Regions from separate parts of the Clostridium sp. JS66 genome, predicted to be linked through region 1. Evidence: riboswitches for the same ligand, from Rfam matches in the RefSeq annotation. Region 1 holds a riboswitch; the other holds the start of a gene.
What was found. A riboswitch is a leader RNA that binds a small molecule or an ion and turns the genes downstream of it on or off. The one in region 1 is predicted to bind cyclic di-GMP.
Positions count from the first base shown of each region.

Region 2: linked by a shared signal. The riboswitch ahead of Q6H37_RS09050 (mannose-1-phosphate guanylyltransferase) and the one ahead of Q6H37_RS19090 (hypothetical protein) in region 1 are both predicted to bind cyclic di-GMP.

Region 1 covers NZ_CP131467.1:4,079,383-4,085,277, reverse strand. The annotation lists gene Q6H37_RS19095 (sensor domain-containing diguanylate cyclase) at 1-1,522, shown strand, start outside; cyclic di-GMP riboswitch class II at 1,736-1,819, shown strand; gene Q6H37_RS19090 (hypothetical protein) at 1,875-2,210, shown strand; gene Q6H37_RS19085 (tRNA-dihydrouridine synthase family protein) at 2,371-3,312, shown strand; gene Q6H37_RS19080 (glycosyltransferase family 39 protein) at 3,507-5,093, shown strand; gene Q6H37_RS19075 (hypothetical protein) at 5,097-5,735, shown strand.
Region 2 covers NZ_CP131467.1:1,920,453-1,926,347, reverse strand. The annotation lists gene Q6H37_RS09055 (glycosyltransferase family 39 protein) at 1-547, opposite strand, end outside; gene Q6H37_RS09050 (mannose-1-phosphate guanylyltransferase) at 690-1,745, opposite strand; cyclic di-GMP riboswitch class II at 2,209-2,291, opposite strand; cyclic di-GMP riboswitch class II at 2,789-2,870, opposite strand; gene Q6H37_RS09045 (zinc-ribbon domain-containing protein) at 3,251-3,415, opposite strand; gene Q6H37_RS09040 (B12-binding domain-containing protein) at 3,764-4,420, opposite strand; gene Q6H37_RS09035 (PucR family transcriptional regulator) at 4,807-5,895, shown strand, end outside.

The sequences.
Region 1 (5,895 bases):
CAAGGATTGGATTGATCAAATGAAGTTTTTATATAAAGTTACATTATTGCTTGGTATTTTAATTGTTTTAAGTTGCTTTGTTCAATTTGTAGTATTTAATAAATTTTTTATTTCTGATACTAATTCTTTATTACTGAGTACTAATGAAAAAGCCGCAGAAAATGTTAGTATGCAGCTTAGGGAAAATTTTAAAAAAGTGCAGAATTTTTTAAAGGTTATTGCTGCAAATGATCAAATTAGAGAAAATCAGGAACTTCTTAATAAATTTAATGGAGTTGTACCTGAATTAGATGTAGTAACAATTCTTAATTCCAGGGGAGATATTTTACATGTGTCTGGTAATGTACATGCTCTTGGTGTTTCAAATTTGGCATACAGAGATTATTTCCAGCAGGCAATTCATGGAAAAACTTATATTAGTGATGTTTTCACAAGTACTGGTGGAACTGAGATAGTCGTAATATCAGTTCCAATTTTGAAAAATGGTAGCATTGATGGCGTAGTTGTTGGGACTGTTAGATTACAAGGAACTTCTTTAGCATCTATGTTTGATAATAAGGAATTTGGAAGAAAAGGTTATATTTCTGTTTTAGACAGTCATGGTTATGTTGTTTATCATCCTGATAAAGGACGAATTGGTAAGAAATCTGTAATCTTTGATAATTTGCAGGGAAAATCAGGTTCAAAGATCATGAAAGATTATTCAGGGAAGGATCAGTTTGTTGGATTTAGTAAAGTTTTAAATTTAAATTGGTATGTAACTGTTATTACTCCTACTGCTGACATAATGACAAGTAGAAATATTATAATTTATGAAACATTCCTGGGGTCAGTTATAGTGAGTGTTTTGATTATTTTACTTGGGGTATATACAATAAAACGATATAGTAAGCCGCTAAATCAGTTAATCTTTTCATTTAACGCTTTGAAAGATGGAAAATACAAAAAGATTGATCCATATAATTATGAAGAAGAATTTCATGAAATGGTTAGAGTTTACAACAATACAATTGAAATGCTTAAAGAAACACATAATGGCCTTGAAGAAGCTGCTGACATTGATTCTTTGACAGGAGCTTATAATAGACGTGCCTTTAATAACATTTTAAGTATTGTGCAACAAGAAATAAATAATCATAGTTTAGAAAGCTTAGGAGTTCTTTTACTGGATATTGATCACTTTAAAGAAATGAATGATACATCAGGACATTTATCTGGAGATAATTTACTTAAAAAACTTGCTGAAATAATGAAAGCTACTGTGGGGGAACGTTCTGTATTTCGCTTTGGTGGAGATGAATTTGCTGTTGTAATTCGCAATGTTTCAGATGAAAAATTATTGTCTATTGCAGAAGAAATTCGATTAAAAAGTGAAGCAGCTTTAAACGGATGTACTGTTAGTATTGGTGCAGCTAAATTTCCAAAGGATACGTATTCCATATATGAATTGATAGATTTTGCGGACAAGGCTCTTTATATAAGCAAAAAAAGCAGAAACAAAGTAACCATTTTTACGAAATGAATGACATATTTTGGGTATATGCAAAAAATGTTGAAAAAGTTTCTTAAAAATGGTAAAATATCATTAATTAGACATGTGAGATATATAATAATAAGTAAAAATTACAAATACTTAAAAATATGATAGGTTATTTATAATAATTTAGTCTATACATGTTGAAAATTTAGTAATACGCAACAGATTAATTTATTATATAAATTTTTATTTACATATTGAAAAAGTGGAAACTGTGAAAAATTCTCTTTATTTGGGCACTTGGAGAGTTTAGAGTTAGTAGTGCAACCGACCAATAGATAGCTTTTAAGCTAATTATTGGTCTTTATTTTTTTCGAAAATACAGGAGGTACTAAAAATGAAAACAAAAATATTTACAGCTTTATTAATTACAGGATCATTATTATTAACTATAGGAGTTACTACAACAGTTAGTGCATCTTCCAATGACAATACGCCTTATACTTATAGTTTCTATTCCCAAAGCATTGAAACTAGATTAGGTACTTTAGTAGAATCAAAAACTATATCTCAAGCCCAAGCAACAACAATAATAGACATATACTATAATGATGAAATAACAACCAAAAGGGATATGAAAAATGAACTAGATATTTTAGTAACAGCAAAAACTATAACACAAAGCCAGGAAGATTCAATATTAAACTTATTTATTGACTTAAACTGTAACTAAAAAATATCAATAGTATTCAATAAATTATACTAATACTAGTATTGATGAATAAAATGTATAACATGAGTTGTATGGAAAATACATTTGAAATGATAAGTGACAATGAAGTATAATATTTGTTGTAAATATACACTAGATATATAAAGGAGTTTTTAAATATATGAATTTTTATTTCGCACCTATGGAAGGCTTGACAGGCTATATTTATAGAAATGCACATAATACCTTTTTCAAAAATGTAGACAAATATTTTTCGCCTTTTATTGTTGCAAATCAAAGTACAAGTTTTAAAACAAAGGAATTAAGGGATGTTTTACCCGAAAACAATGAAGGATTAGTTTTGATTCCGCAATTACTGACGAATGATGCAAAAGATTTTACACATATGTCAAAGAAATTAAAACAGTTGGGATATAATGAGGTTAACTTAAATTTAGGATGTCCTTCTGGAACTGTGGTTTCAAAAAATAGAGGATCTGGATTTCTTTCAAAGACAAAAGAACTTGATGAATTTCTAGAGGAAATTTTTTCAGAAGCTGTAACAAAAATTTCAATAAAAACTAGGATAGGAAAGGATAGTCCAGAAGAATTTTATAATTTAATTGAGATATTTAACAAGTATCCTATGGAAGAGCTTATCATTCATCCTAGGATTCAGAAAGATTTTTATAAAAATAAGCCTAATATGGAAATTTTCAAAGAGGCTTTGATTTTGAGTAAAAATCCTATTTGTTATAATGGTGACATTTTTAAAGCTAAAGATTACGAAAATTTTTCTAAGGATTTTCCTAATGTACAAACTTTAATGCTTGGCAGGGGATTATTAGCCAATCCTGGATTGATTGGTGATATTAAAAATAATACTAAACCTGAAAAGAAATTATTAAAAGATTTTCATGATAAAATTTATGAAGATTATAAAGAAGTACTTTTTGGAGATAAAAATGTATTGTTTAGAATGAAAGAATTATGGTTTTATATGCTGCCTAGGTTTTCCAATAATGAAAAATATGCAAAAAAAATTAGAAAATCGGAAAGATTGAACGATTATGATGCAGCAGTTTTTAGTTTATTTAGAGATCAGGATATTTTAGAAAATTAGAGAAATAAAAAAAGCTCCACACATAGGAATGGATATTCTTTGTGTGGAGCTTTCTTATGATAAAAAAACTTAATAAATTGTTCATACATTTGTTAAGAAACGGTGAAAGTAACAAGTTAAAATGGATTTATCAAATAATTTAAATAGAGGAGAATAGTTAATGGATAATAAATTACTGCAGAGGAGTTTTTTATATGTTAGGATTGATTAAAAAAACAATATATTTAATATTTACTTTTTTCATAGCACTTTTTATAGCATCATCATTTTTTGTCAGAGCTCAGTATAATTACTTTGTATATGGGGATACTCCTATTTTACAAAATCAAAAGCTTGGTATTTTTATTTTACTTATAATACTGCTAATTTTATTAAGCATAGTTCTGTACAAGCTGTGTTTAAAATTCAATAAGTACAGTAAAAAAGTTGTAATTTCAGTAACATTAATATTTTCACTTATTATTCAAATAGTTATTATATTTTTATTTACTAGGTTACCTACAGATGATTCTCAAACTGTAGTTTCACTGGCTTTAAACATGTTATATAATAAAGATTATTCTTCATTTCAAAGTGGAGGATATCTTTATATGTTTCCTTTTAATTTTTCTACTGTATTATATTTAAAAACTTTGTTAGCTATATTTCCAGATAACTATTTAGTTATAAAGATTTTTAATATACTATTTACTCTTGTTACAACTTTAATGATTTATTTCATATATAAAGAGATAAATTATAAGTCAAAGGAAAATGATTATGGTGTATTAATATTTGCTGCAACTTATGTGCCATCATTGTTCATGTGTAATTATATATATAATGACGTTATAGCTACAACACTTTTTACTACTGCTATATACTTTTTAATAAGATTTATAAAAGAAAAGTCAATTAAGTATATTTTTGTTTCTTCAATTCTTTTAGCAATTGGAAATTACTTTAGAAGTGTAGGAGTTATTATTTTCATAGCTGCAGTTATTTACATTTTATTATCTATAAAGAAAATTGGAATTAAAAAAGGAATAACTTCTTTATGCATAATGGCTTTACTATTTAATGTTCCAGGGTTTACTCAAAATGTTGTTTTACAAGCTACCCATACTGTAAGCAAATCTGTTAATAAAAATTCTGCACCTATATATATGTGGCTGAACATGGGTATAAATAAAGAAAGATTCGGTTTTTGGGACAACATGCAAAGCTACAATATATATGAAAGGCAAGGAAATTACAATAAAGAAAAAAGTACGGAATTATTTAAGAAAGAAATAAAAAATAAATTATCCAACTTGACTTTTCTGGATCTAACAAAAATGTATTATAAGAAGATTGTATGGACCTGGACAGAAGGGACATATCAAATTGAAAGATACGGTATTGGTGTTCAATCAGCATCTAGTCCAGGGGAGAGAGGAAAAGGCATGGTGATGGGTGGCTATAGTTATACTACCTTTGCCACTGATTTATTTAAGGGGAATTCACAATATAGGAGTGGATTGACTTGGATATTATATGTGATGAATTTCCTAATGTATTGTTCTATCTTGGTTAGATTGATAGGTGGAATAAAAGCTAAAAGGTTTGACGAAGTGTTCTTAATTTTAGTGATTTTAGGGTTCATTGGATTTTATGTTTTATGGGAAATTAAGTCCAGATATATTTACCCAGTATATCCTTTGTTAATAGTTTTATCATACATGGGATTTAAGGATGCATATGATTTTATGTCAAAAAGAAAGCTTTCAGAGTGTCTGCCGCTGCTTGGAAGGAGGTCGTAAAATATGAGGAAAATAATATGTAGTATATTTATAGTTGCAGCATTGTTAGTTTGTTCCATGTCACTTACTTCCTGTAAGGCAATTACAGCTCAAAATATAACTAATACGGGTTCTGGTCAAGGTATGAATGGTAACAGAATGTCTAATGCTGATCTTATTGGTAAAATAGTATCTGTGGATGCAAATACTATAAAACTAAAGATAGCAAAGCAAAATTCAAATGGCAATAAGAATGTAAATGGTACTTCAAGTACAAAGGGGAATGCAGCATCTGATATGAATGGTAATCAAAATGCTAATGTAACTCCAAATATGAATGATAATCAAGCTTCTAAGGGAATGCCAAATACAAATGGCATCTTAAATGGGAATGGTAACCAAAATAATAATAATGACAATAGGAAGCCGCCTCAGGGTGGGTTCCCAGGAGGTAAGCTTGAATTAAGCTATACTGGTGAAACAAAAACAATTACAGTTAATAGCGATGTTAAAATATTAGAAAGAACTGGTATACCTGGCCGAAATGGAAATGACAGCTCAAAATTATCTACAAAGATATCAGACTTGAAAAAAGGACAAGTAATAATGATTTGGTATAAACAAAATACTAAAACAGTAGAAAGAATCAGTTTGATGCAGTAAAGGGAGTACTAGTGGAATATATTTAGTATAGGTAAATAAATTAACTTTTGCAGTTTAAAAATTATGCGGTGCAACTTTTCAGAGGACAATGAAGGTGAGTTTTCTTCCTTGCGTCGGAAAACTAATTTATTTTTAAAGCTTATTTTGCAAATACAAAATA
Region 2 (5,895 bases), 2.2 Mb from region 1:
CAATATAATTTGCAGATCCTTCTTTGATCCATAAAGTTAAACACAAGACACTGTAAATAATCATAAAGAAAAATATAACTTCACTCATTCCATTAGAACCATAAAAAAATATAAAAGGATTAGTTACATATAAAGCTATTAAAATGATGCTGTAAACCTTTGGTACTTTTAGTCTAATAAAGATTTTGTATATATAGCTGCAACTTAATGCAGAAAACAATGCTGTAATAATGTTAGCTGCTATTCCTGAAGAAACCATTGGCCTCCAAAACTTTGCCAAATATACTAATGGTAGTTGTAATACACTTGGGAGTGGATTCCACACAAGCCCAATTGACGCAAATCTTCTTGGTTTGACAAATAAAACATAAAAAGAATTTGCTGTTCTGCTTAAAGCATCATTTAATACTATATCCTTGAAATAACTAAAGTATATGCCTAAAGCTATTTCACAACTGAATATAATAAAAAATATAAGCCTCATATCCTTTTTTTTAGGTTCAGTAAACCTATATGTGATTTTAAAACTATTTTCCATATCATTCATTGTAAAAAACCTCTAAATCATGTGTATTTAAATAGGAACTTACTCAAAAATGGTTTTCAATAACCAAATAATTTTACTAATACTTAGGTACATGCTAATTATTAAATAAATTTATAATTAAATTCTTCCAAATTTAATTATGCTATTCTAAATTACTGCATAAATTTTTAGCTATTTTTATTTCTTGCTCTTTTTCCTTTGAAGAAACAAGAATATAATCTTCTGTTTCAACTACAATTAAGTTGTCCACATTATTAAGCAGTGCTTTCTTCTTTGTTATCACAATATTCTTTTTGGATTTATACACAATACTATTTTCATTTGTTACATTCCCTTCATTATCCTTTTTTCTATATCTTTCTATACTTGTCCAATTTCCTAAATCATCCCATTGGAATTCGCATGGTATAGTATAAATGCTTCTTACATTTTCCATGATCGCATAGTCTATAGATATATTTTCTATTTCCCTATAGTTTTTTTCTAAAACTAGACTCACACCTTGATCCCAATAATTTTCAATCTCAACTAACTTACTCCAAATATCCGTGGCATATTTTTTAGCTAGTTGCAAAATAGTTTCAATTTTCCAAATAAATATTCCACAATTCCATAAATATTCATCACTTTGCAAATACTTTTCAGCTTTACATAAATCAGGTTTTTCAATGAACTTATTAACTAAAAAAACCTTTTTACTGTTAACATTTACATAGTGACTATCACATTTTATATATCCATATCCAATTTCTGGTCTATTAGGTCTAATCCCAATAGTAACAATGGAATCTTTGTTTTTTGCTATAAATTTTTCTCCTACCACCAAAGTATTTATAAACTCTTCATTATTTTCTATGCGATGATCTGAAGGTAACACCACTAATGTAGAATCTTTATAATATTTTCTAATTTTAAGTGCAGAAAGTATTATACAGGGAGCTGTATTTCTACTTAATGGTTCCACTATTATATTTCTTGAAGATAATTCTGGAATCTCCTCTCTTACTAATTTAGTATATTGTTTAGAAGTAACAACAAAAATCCTTTCATTGGGAATTAATTTTTGCAATCTCTCAAATGTAATTCTAAGCATGGTTTTTTCACCTAACAATTTTAAAAACTGCTTAGGTTTTTTTTCTGTAGAGAGCGGCCAAAAACGTTTTCCTTTTCCTCCAGCCATGATAAGTGCACAAATCATAAAAAATGCCTCCTTAAATAAACTTTATTATAAAAAATACTATATATAATAATTAATTTTTGTTATAATATAATTGCAGGTTATTCCAGTAACTTGCATTATACTATTTTTACCATCAAATCAGGTAAATCAGAATACGAATTTTATTTTTAATTGCAAAGAATAGTTGTATCTGCTTTTATCTGTATGGTAATACTTTGTTGAAAGAACATAGACTATCATCTAACAATGATAATTTATGTTCTTTTCTTTAGTTTTTTAATTACTTCAGCATACAAAATCGTGTCAAATTTTAACTCAATTAAATTATCCCTCCTGTAAATAATTTTAGTTACTTTCAAATATTTCATTATTCCTCCTTTATTTTAATATTAGTATTTTTTTAATATATATAGTATATTAAAATACTAGCTTTATTTTACTTGATATTTATTCTCATCTTAACCATAAAAAACCGACCAAATAAATATTCGGCCGGTTGCACTAGTAACTCCCTATATACAAAGTGCCCAAATAAGTATATAGTTCAACATCTCCAAATTTAACAGATTATCGCAATACAAAAGGAACTTATATGCATCAAATATTAATTGATACAAATTTGTCATTTTTATTAATTATATGTTATATATTGTAATTTGTCAACATGCATATCACTTTATTTAAATGGAAATTTTAATGTAATATTAATTTGTACTAAATATTTTCCAAACTTATTCATTATTATTGAACATATTTTAATGCTAATTAAATACTTTTTATATGAAAGTTATAAAACAATTTATTTAATTTCTGAAATATATTTATACCTAAATGTAATTTTGGAATGTTCGCTTTTTTCTGTAAATTCTTTTTACTATTTTGGGCAAACTGATTGATTGTAATAATACTAATGTAACATTTTTATAATATTTTTTTATTGTAATATACCAAGCTATATTTTTACTTATGGACTCTATTATAATCCTTTTAAGAAACAATTCTAAAATATATTTTTTGTAAAATGAGTATATTGTCTAAAAATAATAAAAAACCGGCCAAATCAACATTTGGCCGGTTGCACTAATTGCTTCCTACATACAAAGTGCCCAAATAAGTATGCAGTTCAACGCTTCCAACATAATAAAATTATTTATATATTAAATACCAATTATATACACTTCTTATCTCAAATTTAGTATATGTCGTATTTAGAAAATTGTCAATAAAAATATTATATGGGTTTAATTTGTTGCTTTAAATTATTTAACCAAAATTTATGACTTTTCCGTTAATCTTTTTTGTCAATCATCTCTTTTAAATTGCAGCATAATATGAGATAAATAAAAACAAGATATATGGAATGCATAAATTCGTGTTTAAAAATGAATATTTAGGCGATGGTTTAGATGTATTATTTTGCAATTATGTTTCAAATTTTGCAAATAAGTATTTTAGTATTGCAATAAGATCCTAAACTTTAAAAGTTCAGGACTTACAAACACAACAAAAAAATTATACTGAAGTTAATATCTTCTATCATTGTTTCTTTGCTGTTTTCTTGCTTTTCTACAAGATGGGCATCTTTGTGGTTCATTTTCGAATCCTTTTTCCTTATAAAATTCTTGCTCTCCTTCTGTAAAAACAAATTCTGAATTACAATCTTTACATACTAAAGTCTTATCTGACATACCTATATACCTCCTGAATAACCTGGGTTTTAACTAATTTTTGACTAATTATTATATACTAGCAGAATATTGTCTAAAAATAATTAACCCACATATTATTGTAAATTTATTATCATTGGTAAATACAACATACTCAAAGCATAGAACTTACACTATAAATTTTATAACTAAATCCTATGACAATATAAATTGTATTTACTTTAAAATATATTCTATCCTAAAATTAAATAATTATACTTTTAAAAATTATTATTAAAATTTATTTTGATACATTTTCAATAGGATTTTTTCTACTTTTGCAATAAATAATATAACACCAGTTTTTATTTGTTATTGAAATTCTAAGAATCACTTGATAATTCTCAAGTAATTTTTTCTTTCACCTTTATTATATACTTTTTTGCAATACTCTACAGTTTCCTGAGCTGTTTTGCAAACTACATCAGCTTTTACATATTCACGAGCTTCTTCACTCATAGGCCCTCCTCCAATCAATACCTTTACATATTCTCTAAGGCCCTCCTGTTCAATTCTTTGTATACACTCCTTTACATTGTCAAAACCATTAGTAAGAAGACATGAAATAGCAACTACTTCAGGTCTATATTTTCTAATTGCCTCAATAAATTTTTCCGTAGGCACATCAACACCTAAATCTATAACTTCAAAATCATTACTACTCATAACAATACTTACTATATTTTTACCAATATCATGAATGTCTCCATAAATAGTTCCTATAACAAATATTCCACGTTTTGATGTCCCTGGAAGAATTGTTTCTCCTAATATATCGGAAGCTTCTTTAAATATTTCTCCAGATATAATAAGTTCTGACATAAAGTAAATTCTTTCTTCAAATCTCTTTCCAACTATACTAATGCCTTTCTGTAAATATCCGATAATATCCATGGGAGACACATGATTTTTTATAAGAGCTTTTACTTGTGCAATTACTTTATCTTCATTAAGCTCTGCCATTGCTTCTATAAGTTCTTTGCTCATAAAATATCCTCTCCAATTCGTATAATATATTAATAAATCTTTCATTGATATTAAAAGATCACTCATTAAATCTGAGATAACCCTTTTTCTTATAACCTTGTGCTTATATATAAATTACCATAAATATGTCACCAAAACATCTTACATAATGCTCAAATTAAGTACATAAAAGTAAACATCATGCATATATTATTAATCTAATTTTTCTGATAATCTATTAACATATACTTATTATAAACACTATTAATTTTTAAAATCAATCTTGTATACTTACCTTAAAAAATGAATATTTAATGTATAAAGTTTATGTTAAGAATTGCAATTTTAAATTAACTATTTAAATTTTATTAATAATGGATTATTATTTTTATAAGAGGTGTTTTTTTATGGAAATAAATTTAAGTACTTTTTTAAGTAAGCTCAGAAACTATAATCCTGAATTACACATTTCACCAAACTATAATACATCAATTAAATCAATTAAATTACTACAAAAAAATCAATGCTCATTCCATAATAATTGCTTATATGTTGGTACAGTATCAAATTTGCCAAAAGTATTTCCTCAAAATACTGTCATTAATTTAGTTTGTATTTTAAATAAAACTTTACCTAATAAACATATAAAAAACCCTATGTTAAACTTAATATTATTAAATAATGATATAGACTTAGCTACAGTTTTTAATGACCTTCAATCAGTTGTAGAATCCGAACAAACTCTTGCTTTAAATTCAGCAACATTACTGGATTCTCTAACCAGTGGAAAAGGCATCAAACATATAATAAATGTTGCTTCTGAACTCTTAGGAAATCCAATATGTGTTATAGATTTAAGCTTTAAAATTATTGCTCATTCTAAAGACATCAATCCAAGTGATCCTATATGGGTTGAACTATTTACTAAGGGATATTGTTCCTACAATTTTGTCTCTGTATCAAACGTGAAGAAATTTATCGAAGTGGTTCACAAAAGTACCTCCCCTGTTTTTATGAGTGAGGATAAATTTAGAATTCCTAGAATAATATCAAATATTAAAATTGATAATAAAGTGGTAGGCTATTTAGCTGCATTAGAGTGCAACAAACCTTTCAGCGAAAATGATATGGAATTGGTTTTCACCCTATGCAAAGTAATTTCCTCTGAAATGCAAAAAAGCAGGTTTATTGAAAATACCAAAGGATCAAGGTATGAACATTTTATTATACATTTACTTAGTGGCGAAAAAATTGACAAAATAACCATTGATGAAAGATTAGAATTTTTAGACTTACACTTTAAGCACAATCTTTATGTAATGGTACTAAATGTTCCTCAAAATAACTTTGTAAATATTCCATTAAATCAAATAAGAGATAGAATTGACTATATGATTGTAGACAGTAAATCCATCATATATAATGATGCCATTGTTGTAATCATAAACTGCAATAATAAAATATCCCCTATAGATAAAACCTTTTCAAAACTACTT